DNA from 2 places in the Stenotrophomonas geniculata genome. Region 1 is predicted to be linked to the other one. Evidence: riboswitches for the same ligand, from Rfam matches in the RefSeq annotation. Region 1 holds a riboswitch; the other holds the start of a gene.
The links. Region 1 has a riboswitch for glycine ahead of RI032_RS11090 (trimeric intracellular cation channel family protein). Riboswitches for the same ligand answer to the same signal wherever they lie in the genome.
Positions count from the first base shown of each region.

Region 2: another riboswitch for glycine. It lies ahead of gcvP (aminomethyl-transferring glycine dehydrogenase); the one in region 1 lies ahead of RI032_RS11090 (trimeric intracellular cation channel family protein).

Region 1 covers NZ_CP140571.1:2,389,061-2,394,968, forward strand. Annotated here, with positions in the region: gene RI032_RS11065 (MarR family winged helix-turn-helix transcriptional regulator) at 1-58, shown strand, start outside; gene RI032_RS11070 (DNA alkylation repair protein) at 55-795, shown strand; gene RI032_RS11075 (DUF6616 family protein) at 851-1,189, shown strand; gene RI032_RS11080 (hypothetical protein) at 1,302-1,559, shown strand; gene RI032_RS11085 (3-deoxy-7-phosphoheptulonate synthase) at 1,855-2,928, shown strand; gene RI032_RS11090 (trimeric intracellular cation channel family protein) at 3,126-3,743, opposite strand; glycine riboswitch at 3,828-3,931, opposite strand; glycine riboswitch at 3,945-4,034, opposite strand; gene RI032_RS11095 (GIY-YIG nuclease family protein) at 4,075-4,350, shown strand; partial or broken gene RI032_RS11100 (nuclear transport factor 2 family protein) at 4,521-4,616, shown strand; gene RI032_RS11105 (NAD(P)/FAD-dependent oxidoreductase) at 4,699-5,908, opposite strand, start outside.
Region 2 covers NZ_CP140571.1:3,085,311-3,091,218, reverse strand. Annotated here, with positions in the region: gene RI032_RS14120 (M2 family metallopeptidase) at 1-599, shown strand, start outside; gene RI032_RS14115 (hypothetical protein) at 721-1,113, opposite strand; gene RI032_RS14110 (siderophore-interacting protein) at 1,197-2,093, opposite strand; gene RI032_RS14105 (multidrug effflux MFS transporter) at 2,235-3,461, opposite strand; glycine riboswitch at 3,763-3,865, shown strand; gene gcvP (aminomethyl-transferring glycine dehydrogenase) at 3,928-5,908, shown strand, end outside.

The DNA of each region.
Region 1 (5,908 bases):
GCGATTGCTGCACAAGGTCTGGCAGCACACCGATGCCGGACGAGAGCCTGCAGCATGAGCCCGGCGATTGCGGCGGAACGGCTGCATGCCCTCAACACTGGCAGCGTCGCCGCCAGCCATCTGGCTGAATGCCTGGCGGTGGATTTCGCCGCGCTGCTGCAGGTGGTAGCGCCTGCGCTTGCACCGGAAGCGCTGCAACGCATGCAGGATGCTTCAGGCAAGGGCATCACACTGCGCATGGCCTTGGCTGCGCAACTGCTGCGTGAGGCGGGGCAGGGCGATCCCGTGCAATGGCAGGACCATGCGTCCGACACCGTGCGCGGGTGGGCCTGCTACCTGATCGGCAGCGATGCCCGCGCGACGTTGGCAGAGAAGCTGCAGCAGATGCGCACGCTGGCCGACGATCCACACTTCGGTGTGCGCGAATGGGCGTGGCTGGCACTACGCACGGACATCGTTGCCGCGCCGATGCAGGCGCTTGAGTACCTGCAACCGTGGACACAGGAAACTTCGCCGTACCTGCGCCGCTTCGCCTGCGAAGCAATGCGTCCGCGCGGTGTCTGGGCCACACATATCGCGCTGTTCAAGCAGCACCCTGAACATGCATTGCCGATGCTGGAAGCACTGGCTGACGACCCGGAACGCTACGTGCAGGATTCGGTCGGCAACTGGCTCAATGATGCCGGCAAGACTCAGCCGAAGTGGCTGCGCGTGCTGTGCACGCGTTGGCAGCACGAGCGCCGCAGCGACGCCAACGCCTACATCCGCAAACGCGCACTGCGCTCGCTCCGGTAGTGCCGGATGCTGGCCGACAAACCCGCAACCCCGTCAACCTCAAGGAAGAACCACCATGTCGCACACCTTCATCGAGCTCTATACCGCCACGCCGGCCTGGACCACACTGCCGCCCGAGCAGCGGAATGCCTTCTTCGCCCGTATTGGCGCCGGCATGCAGCAGTTCGATCCAGCCCGCATCACGCCGCTGGCGATGGGCCGCATTGCCAGGGACGTACCGCATAGCAGCGATGAACAGTTCTATGCGGTCTGGCGCTGCGCGAGCCGCGAGGAGGTCGATGCGCTGGTGGCTGGCATTGCCGCTACCGGCTGGCATGAGTACTTCACCACCACCCATGCGGTGGGCGCGATGGACAGCATGGCCCAGCACTTGGCCGACCTGGCCGCCTTGTAGCGGGGCGGCAGACGCCGGCAGATCCCGGTCCTCGGCATGGGTGGCACATGCGCCTGTCACCCGGACGCGGTAAACAGGACATTGCCCATGTCCATCCGCAGGGAAGTCGATCATGCAGAGCACGCTCCAGGTCACGCTGTTCGGCCCTCTTGGCGACAGCCCGGCGTTGCAGTTGCCGGGGCTGGAGGGGCCGTCGGTGGCCATCCAGGAATCGGCCCTGCGGCGGTTGGTTTCCGACCTCTACACCGCGCGTTCCCTGCTCAACCCCGAGCAGCTGGACGAGGCCCGGCAGGAACTGGATCGCGTGCTGGAACGCTGGGCCGACATCCATGAGGGCCTGCTGCTGGACGTGGAAGTGCATGGCAAATGAGCGACGTTGCGTGGTTACCGCCGCGTAGGCCGGGCTGGCGCGCATCTCGCTGAACCGCGTCCCCAGTTGCGTATGAAACATTTTGCACTGCGCAAAAGCTGTGCTATCAATAGATCCCATGAACGCAGCCCCCACCAGCTTTTACTGGTATTACTTTCCGAAGCCACCGGCGGAGGAAGGATTGCGCTCACCCTGAAGAAAGCTTCAGACGCATTCCCGAAAGCCGCCAGCGAACCTGGCGGCTTTTTTCATGCCGCCACGCTGGGGACCCCCAACGTTCCGGAGATCTCCCGCAATGCCCCCGCACACCGACGACCTGCGTATCCGCACCATCGAACCGCTGACACCGCCTGCCCAGCTGCTGGCGATGCTGCCCTGTGACGATGAAGCCTCCGACACCGTCAGCGCCTCGCGCGCGGCCCTGCACCAGATCCTGCATGGCCGCGACGACCGCCTGGCAGTGGTGGTAGGCCCGTGCTCGATCCACGACCCGAAGGCCGCCATCGAGTACGCCCAGCGCCTGAAGCCGCTGCGCGACGCGCTGGCCGGTGAACTGGAAATCGTCATGCGCGTGTACTTCGAGAAGCCGCGCACCACGGTGGGCTGGAAGGGCCTGATCAACGATCCGGACCTGGACGGCAGCTTCAGGATCGACAAGGGCCTGCGCATCGCACGCGGCCTGCTGCGCGACATCAACAAGCTGGGCCTGCCGGCCGGTGTCGAGTTCCTTGACGTGATCTCGCCGCAGTACATCGCCGACCTGGTGGCATGGGGCGCGATCGGCGCACGCACCACTGAAAGCCAGGTGCATCGCGAGCTGGCCTCGGGGTTGTCGTGCCCCGTCGGCTTCAAGAATGGCACCGATGGCAACGTGAAGATCGCCGCTGACGCGGTGGGTGCTGCGTCCAATCCGCATCACTTCCTGTCGGTCACCAAGCAGGGCGGCACCGCCATCGTGTCGACCACCGGCAACCCCGACTGCCATGTGATCCTGCGCGGCGGCAAGCAGCCGAACTACGACGCAGGCAGTGTTGCCGAGGCCTGCCAGGTGCTGGCCAAGGCCAAGCTGCCGGCGCGCCTGATGATCGACGCCAGCCATGCCAACAGCCTGAAGAACCCGGAGAACCAGCCGAAGGTGATCGACGACATCGCGGTTCAGCTGGAAGACGGCGAACAGCGCATCGTTGGCGTGATGATCGAGAGCCATCTGGTCGGTGGCCGCCAGGAACTGGTGGAAGGCCAGCCGCTGGTCTACGGTCAGAGCATTACCGATGGCTGCATCGACTGGGATACCACGGTGACGGTGCTGGAGCGACTGGCCGCGGCCGTGCGCGCCCGTCGCGACGTAAAGGTGTCCGAAGCCGCTTGAGTGCGGCACGTGTGTGGATGGCGGCCAGCGCCTGCGGGGGTGCGGCCGCGATCAGGGCCGGTCGGAGTTGGAGTCCGGCCCATCTGCACCGGCGATGCGCCTGGCGCTGCGCATGAGCGACAGCGCCAGGTACATCGCCGGGGTGGTGCAGGGTGCGAAGGGTAGCGCCGGGCCATGCCCGGCGAACACGCTATCGTTCAATGCACTTCGTCGTGGTACACGAACTTCGGCATTTCCCAGCGGTAGTGGATCGCCAGCAGGCGCAGCGCGAAGCCGCCGCCGAGGCAGCACAGGATTGCGGTGGCATCGGCCACGCCCCAGTGCAGCAGCAACAGGTAGGCCGCGCCGGTCAGCAGCGCGATGATCGCGTACAGCTCCTTCTGGAAGATGAGTGGTACCTCGTTGCAGAGGATGTCGCGCAGCACGCCGCCGAACGCGCCGGTCAGCATGCCGGCAATCAGCACGATGGGCATCGCATGGCCGGCTTCGCGCGCGATCGAGCAGCCGATCAGGGTGAAGGCGATCAGGCCCAGGCCGTCGAGTACCAGGAAGGTGCGGCGGAAGTGGTGCATCCAACGTGCGACCCAGGTGGCGATCAGCGCCGCGCATACGGTGAAGCCCAGGTACTCGGGATGCTTCACCCAGCCCAGCGGATAGTGGCCGAGCAGGATGTCGCGCAGTGAACCACCACCGAGGGCAGTGACGCAGGCGATCATGACCACGCCGAACAGGTCCATGCGGCGGCGGCCGGCGGACAGTGCGCCGGTCATGGCTTCGGCGGAAATGGCGATCAGGTAGATGACGGACAGCAGCATGGGACAGGCTCCGGGCGCGGTGGGGCCGGCCATGCGCGACTACCGCCACTGCCTGCGCAATGACGGGATGACGATGACCGGTGCCGCTCCCGCTGTCCTTTTGCCTGAGAGTTCAGCGGCATGGGCCGCGTGCCCCTTCGGCGGATCGTCCCGGGCGTGCCCGGTGACCTCTCTCCAGCTCGGCGAGTCGAATGCATGGTTGGTGGGATTCCAGCCCACCGGCCTGAGCGATCATGGGAGCCTGCGCCTTCGGCGGGCGCCAGCGCGGCGCCTCTCTCCTGCATTCGGCCGCCAGTATATCCGCTGCAGTGCAGCACGGCATAATCCGGGCATGGCCCCGTCCCTCCGCCCCTGGTTCCTGTACCTGCTCGAATGCCGGGATGGCAGCTATTACGCCGGCATCAGCACCGACGTGGGCGCGCGTTTCGCTGCCCACCAGGCCGGCAAGGGCGCGCGCTACACCCGGGCGCGGCCACCGCTGCGCGTGCTGGCCGTGCGCGAGTACCCGGACCGGGCCGCCGCGTCACGGGCCGAATGGCAGCTCAAGCAGCAGCCGCGCGAACGCAAGCTGGCCTGGCTGCAGGCGCCGGATCCCGCGCTTCTGTAGAGCCGAGCCCACGCTCGGCTGTTGTTGCTGCTGCCTGATGGTGAAGCCGAGCATGGGCCCGGTTCTACAGTAGATCCACGCCATGCGTGGATGCGGCTCGCACATGCCATGATCGCCCAGCCCTCAGCGCTGGAGACCCGGATGTCCACGATCGCCCTGCTGTTCGCTAAACGCCGTGGTTTGTCGACTACTTCCACATGGGGCGCTTCGACCAGCGCTGGGTAATCGTCAACGCACTGTGGTACCCGAAACCGAAGGCGCCGTAGAGCCGAGCCCATGCTCGGCTTCTGCAAACCGCGCGAAGTGCAGCCGAGCATGGCTCGGCGCTACAGGAGCATGCGTGCGGCCCTAGCGCTTCGGTCGCCGGTCGTCCTGGTCATCACCGAAGATGATGCGCGCGCTGCGCTGGTAGCTCCAGTACGCCACGGCCCAGTTCAGCAGCACCACGATGCGGTTGCGGAAGCCGATCAGGAAGAACACGTGCGCGGCCAGCCAGAACCACCACGCCAGCACACCGGACAGCTGCAGCCGGCCCAGGTGCACGATCGCAGCCATGCGGCCGATCGTGGCCAGGTTGCCGAAGTCTGCGTACTTGAACGGGCCGGGTTCGGGCTTGCCGTGCAGGCGCGCGCGGATCACCTCGGCCACGTACTTGCCCATCTGCTTGGCCGCGGGCGCCACGCCAGGCACCGGCTTGCCGTTGGCCTGGTTCAATACGGCCAGATCGCCAGCCACGAACAGTTCCGGGTGGCCAGACAGGGTGAGGTCGGGTTGCACCTGCACGCGCCCGGCGCGGTCCAGCGGCACCTCCAGCGTGCGCGCCAGCGGTGAAGCGGCCACACCGGCGGCCCACACCACCGTGCGTGCCGGCACGAACTGATCGCCGAGCCTGAAGCCTTGGCTGTCGATGTCGCTCACCGGAGTGCCGGTCAGCACTTCCACGCCCAGCTTTTCCAGCTGCCGGCGCGCCTTCAGCGAAAGCACTTCCGGGAACGAGGACAGTACGCGCGGACCGGCTTCGACCAGCCGCACCTTGGCACTGGCCGGGTCGATGTGGCGGAATTCATTGCGCAGCGTATGCCGCGCGATTTCAGCCAGGGTGCCGGCCAGCTCGACGCCGGTAGGGCCGCCGCCGACGATGGCGAAACTCAGCCACGCCGCCTTCTTTGCCGGGTCCGGTTCGGCCTCGGCGCGTTCGAAGGCCAGCAGCAGCTTGCGGCGCAGCGCGATGGCATCGTCCAGTGTCTTCAGGCCGGGCGCGTCATCGGCCCACTGATCGTTGCCGAAGTAGGCGTGGGTGGCGCCGGTGGCCAGCAGCAGGCTGTCGTAGTCCAGCGTGCTGCCGTCGGCCATGCGTATCTGCCGGGCCTGCTTGTCGATGGCCACCACTTCGCCCAGACGGACTTCCACATTGCGCTGGTGGCCGAGGATGTGGCGCAGCGGTGCGGCGATATCCGGGGCGGACAGGCCGGCGGTGGCCACCTGGTACAGCAGCGGCTGGAAGAGGTGATGGTTGCGGCGGTCGACCAGGGTGATGCGTATGCGCTCGCGGGCCAGG
Region 2 (5,908 bases), 700 kb from region 1:
AGTACCTCAGCTCGATCGGCTTGGTCGATGCGCCGACCGAAAGCCGCGAGGCGGTCATCAACAACCAGATGCGCATGGCGCTGTCGGGCGTGTCGTTCCTGCCGTTCGGGCTGATGATCGACCGTTGGCGCTGGGGCGTGTTCGATGGCTCGATCACCGCCGACAACTACAACAAGGCGTGGTGGGACCTGAAGGCCAAGTACCAGGGCGTGGCGCCGGCCAGCACCCGTGGCGAAGAGTTCTTCGATCCGGGCGCGAAGTACCACGTGCCGGGCAACACCCCGTACACCCGCTACTTCCTGGCGCGCATCCTGCAGTTCCAGTTCTACAAGGGCCTGTGCGACGCGTCCGGCTACAAGGGCCCGCTGCATGAGTGCACCTTCTACGGCAACAAGGAAGCCGGCCAGAAGTACTGGGCGATGCTGAGCAAGGGTGCCAGCCAGCCGTGGCAGGCCACGCTGAAGGAACTGACCGGTACCGACAAGCTCGATGCCGGCCCGATGATCGAGTACTTCACCCCGGTCAACGAGTGGCTGAAGCAGCAGAACGAAGGCCAGATGTGCGGCTGGCAGGCCAACGCGGCCCCGGCAGCAAAATGAGAAAAGGGGCGGGTCCGCGAGGATCCGCCCCTGATGTTTCCGGTAGCGCCGGGCCATGCCCGGCGGCTCTTCATCGCACCGCTGCGCTCGCCGGGCATGGCCCGGCGCTACCCACGGCGGATCAGCTATTCTTCTTCGCCGCCATCGCCGCGGCCAGCTCGGCCTTGAATTCCTCGAAGGTCTGGCCTTTCTCCTGCGCTTCGGCCTGTGCGGCATCGCGCAGTGCATCGGAGTACATCAGGCGCACCGGCGTGCCATTGCGCTCGTGCAGCTCACCGGCCTGCATGATCAGCGCCAGCACCTGCGCAGCGCTCTCGCTGTGGCCCGCGATGCGGCCGTCCATGCCCAGCACCCATTCGCCGTCGCGGCGCACGACACCGGCCAGCAGGGTGCGCTGAGCATCGCGCAGTTCGGCATGCGGTTCCACCGGCGACGCCTGCGCGGCGGCCTTGTTGGCGGCCTGCTTTTCCTGGCGACGGCGCTGGTCGCGGCGGGTCTTGGAACTGGTGGACATGGTGCGGTACCGCTGCGAAGGGGGGCGCAAGGATAGCGCACCCCGCCCGCAGCGCTGCTTCACGCGTGCTCGATCCAGTCAGGTCAGTCCAGCACCTTGCCATGCCGCCAGTAGCCCATGAAGGTGATCGCGCGGCGGTCCAGCCCGCAATCGCGCACCAGGTGGCGGCGGATCGCCATCACCGCCCCCGCCTCACCCGCCACCCAGGCATACAGCGGACCGGCCACGCGGGTATCGGCCTGCTCCCAGAGGATCTGCGTATCGACGTCGATCTCCTCCAGCGCATCGCCGGCAGCCACGCTCGAGGTCGCTGCCAACCGCGCCTGGACCGCCTGCAGCAACGGCTGTCCGTAGGCAGCCTGCCCGCGCGGCAGCCAGACCAGCTCGGCGCTGGAGGGCGCCTTCAAGTGCACCGCATCACCGGCCTGCGCCACCTCCAGCAGCGCCAGCGTGCGCGGTGGGTCGACCATGGCCGCCAGTTCCTCAAGAATTCCGGCCACCGCCGGCAGCGCGGTTTCATCCGCCACCAGCAGCACCTGGCCGACTCCCGCCGGCGGTTTCCATTCCCAGCCTTCGCTGCTGTCAGCACAGTCGGCATCGGGGGCCAGCAGCACTACGCGGTCGCCCGGTCGCGCGTGGATGGCCCAGCGCGAGGCCGGCCCGGTCTCGCCATGAAGCACGAAATCAACGTCGACCTCGCCCTGCTCGGCGCGCAGGTGGCGGATGGTGTAGGTGCGCATGGGCGGGCGCTGGTCGTCCGGCAGCGCCCGGTAGCGCGGATACCAGTCCTCGCCGCTGGGCACCTGCGGCACGTCCTGGCCGGGCAAGGGGAAGAACACCTTGATGCGCTGGTCCGGGCCTTCGGTCTTCATCCGCGCCACGTCGGCACCAGTGAACACCATGCGGTCCAGGGAAGGGGAAAGAACGCGGCGCTCCTTCAGCGCCACCTCGAACAGGCGATAGGTCTGCTGCGCAGCCATGGGGGAACCTCATGCAACGACATCGGATCGGCTGGCTGTCGTGCATCCACGCACCGGCTGGCTGGAGTCCCCAGCCTAGTCCGGTCGTTCCTCGCCGCAAGCGTTACGGGCATCGCGGCCTGCCCTACCCCTGCGCACTGCTCAATGGCCCGTGCAGGCTGCCTGCGCCGCGCGTTCACGCTGGTGTTCCCAGTACCAGAAAACAAATCCGGCGCCGAAGAACGCGGCCTGGCCCAGCGCCAGGTGCAGCGGGCTGGCACTGAGCAGCGGCGACACCACGCCGGCCACCACGGTGCTGATCATCAGCTGCACGAAGGCCTGCAGCGACGAGGCCAGGCCGCGCTGGTGCGGGTACATGTCCAGCACCGCCAAGGCCAGGATCGGGAAGATCAGGGCCATGCCCATGCCGCCCAGGAAGATCGGCAGCACCGCCCACGGCAGCACGAACTGCGGCGACAGCGCCACGTAGCCGACATTCAGCAGCGCCGACAGCGCGCACAGGCTGAAACCGATGGCGACCTGGCGTGTGGGCGTGGTGTGCCCGGCCATGCGCCCGGACAGGAACGAGCCGGTGGTCATGCCACCGATGGTGGGGATGAACAACCAGGCGAAACCGCCCTCGCCCAGGTGCAGGTGCTGCATCACGAACACCGGTGCCGAGGAGATGTACAGGAAGATGCCGCCGAAACCGATGCTGCCGGCCAGCGCCAGGCGCAGGAAGCGCGGGTTGAAGCCGATGCGCACGTAGTCACGCAGCAGCACGCGCGGCGACAGCGGCACCCGTGCCTCGACCGCATGGGTTTCCGGCAGGAAGCGCGCGGTGGCCGCCAACAGCACCAGCCCGAACACCACCAGGAACCAGAAGATCAGCGGCCAGCCGGCGCCACTGAGCAGGATCCAGCCACCGATGATCGGTGCGATGGCCGGAGCGATGCCGAACAGCATCGACACCTGGCTCATCAGCCGCTGGGCATCGTGGCCGTGGTACAGGTCGCGGATCACCGCGCGGCCGACGATCATGCCGACACCCGCCGACAGGCCCTGCAGCGCGCGGAACGCCAGCAGCGTGGACAGGTCGGTGGACAGCGCGCAGCCGACCGAGGCGCCGACGAACACCACCAGACCGCCGAGGATCACCCGCTTGCGGCCCCAGGCATCGGACAGCGGGCCGTGCGCCAGACTCATCAGGCCATAGAACAGCAGGTACACGCTGATGGTCTGCTGCACCGCCACCTCGTCCACCGCCAGGCGCTGGGCCAGCTGCGGGAACGCCGGGAAGATGGTGTCGATCGAGAACGGGCCGAACATGGCCAGGCCGGCAAGCAGCAGGGCCATGCGGCGGGTGGAAGGGGCAACAGCGGCGGTCATGGAGGAAGCGTCCGGCAGGGCCATGCGGGGCACGCACGGCGGGCGCCGGTCCCGCAACAACGGGGACGGCGCCAGATGAATTCGGGTATCCGCCCATCATAGGTGGGGATTGCGCCTGATGCCATGCAGCACTGCACAAAACGCACGGCCGGGCCATCGGCCATTCAGGCGCGGCGGCACCGACCGGCGGCCGCTGGCCGGGCCCGCAACGGGCTATAATCGGCGGGCAACACGGTGGGAGAAGCGGAACACCGCTGCCGAAGGCGCAACGCCCGTAATCGCTCAGGCCCGATACCACCCGTAACACAACTCTGGAGAGACCGGTTCGATCCGGCGCCGAAGGGGCACGAAGCTGCGGTTTTCCGCGCTTTTAAACTCTCAGGCAAAAGGACAGAGGGGCGCCCCGCAGACCGCCGACCGGCGGCTTGTGCCCGTGCGTGTGCCCTTTCCTGACGGATCCTTCGCCATGTCCCAGAACACCCCTTCCCTGCGTGAGCTCGAGCACCACAACGCGTTCGTCGAGCGCCACATCGGCCCCAACGACGCCGAGATCGCGCAGATGCTCGATGTCGTCGGCCACGCGTCGCTGGATGGCATGACCGATGCCATCGTACCGGCCAAGATCAAGTCGCCGGCACCGCTGGCGCTGCCGGAGTCGATGACCGAAGTACAGGCACTGGCGAAGATCCGTGCGATCGCCGACAAGAACACCGTGCTGCGCAGCTTCATCGGCCAGGGCTACTACGGCACCCACACGCCGAACGTGATCCTGCGCAACATCCTGGAAAACCCGGCCTGGTACACCGCCTACACTCCGTACCAGGCGGAAATCTCGCAGGGCCGCATGGAAGCGCTGATCAACTTCCAGACCCTGTGCGCCGACCTGACCGGCATGGAAATCGCCAACGCCTCGCTGCTGGACGAAGCCACCGCCGCTGCTGAAGCGATGACCCTGGCCAAGCGTTCGGCCAAGTCCAAGTCGGACACCTTCTTCGTGCACGACGCCGTGCATCCGCAGACGCTGGAACTGCTGCGTACCCGCGCCGAGCCCATGGGCATCGTGCTGCGCGTCGGCACCCCGGCCGAAGCGCTGGAAGCGGAAGCCTTCGGCCTGCTGCTGCAGTACCCGGATACCTTCGGCCAGGTGGGCGACTACAAGGCGCTGGTCGATGCCGTGCACGCACGCGGCGGCCTGGTGGCCGTGGCCACCGACCTGCTGGCCCTGACCCTGCTGGCCGCCCCGGGCGAATGGGGCGCGGACATCGTGGTCGGCAACAGCCAGCGTTTCGGCGTGCCGTTCGGCTTCGGTGGCCCGCACGCCGCCTTCATGGCCTGCCGTGACGCCTACAAGCGCTCGATGCCGGGCCGCCTGATCGGTGTTTCGGTCGATGCCCAGGGCAACCCGGCCTACCGCCTGACCCTGCAGACCCGCGAGCAGCACATCCGCCGCGAGAAGGCGACTTCCAACATCTGTACCGCGCAGGTGCTGCTGGCGGTGATGGCCTCGATGTACGCCGTTTACCACGGCCCGGAAGGCCTGACCCGCATTGCCCGCCGCACCCATCGCCTGGCCTCGATCCTGGCCGCAGCGCTGCGCAATGCCGGCGTGCAGGTTGGTGGCGACTTCTTCGACACCCTGCATGTCACCGGCGTGCACGCCGATGAGATCCATGCCAAGGCCCGCGCCGCCGGCTACAACCTGCGCGCAATCGACAGCGACTCGGTCGGCATCAGCCTGGACGAGACCACCACCCGCGCCGACATCGTCGCCGTGGCTGCGGTGTTCGGTGCTTCGCTGGACGTCGACGCGCTGGATGCCAGCACCGCCGACGCGCTGCCGGCCGGCCTGCTGCGCCAGTCCGCGTTCCTGACCCATCCGGTGTTCAACACCCACCACAGCGAGCACGAACTGCTGCGCTACCTGCGTTCGCTGGCCGACAAGGACCTGGCGATGGACCGCACGATGATCCCGCTGGGCTCGTGCACCATGAAGCTCAACGCCACCGCCGAGATGATCCCGGTGACCTGGCCGGAGTTCTCGCAGATCCACCCGCTGGTGCCGGCCGACCAGGCGCTGGGCTACAAGGAACTGATCGACACGCTGGAAGCGATGCTGGTCGAATGCACTGGCTACGACGCGGTCAGCCTGCAGCCGAACTCCGGCGCGCAGGGCGAGTACGCCGGCCTGCTGGCGATCCGCGCCTACCACCGTTCGCGCGGCGAAGATCACCGTGACATCTGCCTGATCCCGGATTCGGCACACGGCACCAACCCGGCTTCGGCACAGATGTGCGGCATGAAGGTGGTGGTGACCAAGACCGATGCCAACGGCAACGTCGATGTCGAGGACATCCGCCTCAACGCCGAGAAGTACAGCGACCGCCTGGCCGCGATCATGATGACCTACCCGTCCACGCACGGCGTGTTCGAGGAAGAGGTGGTGGAGA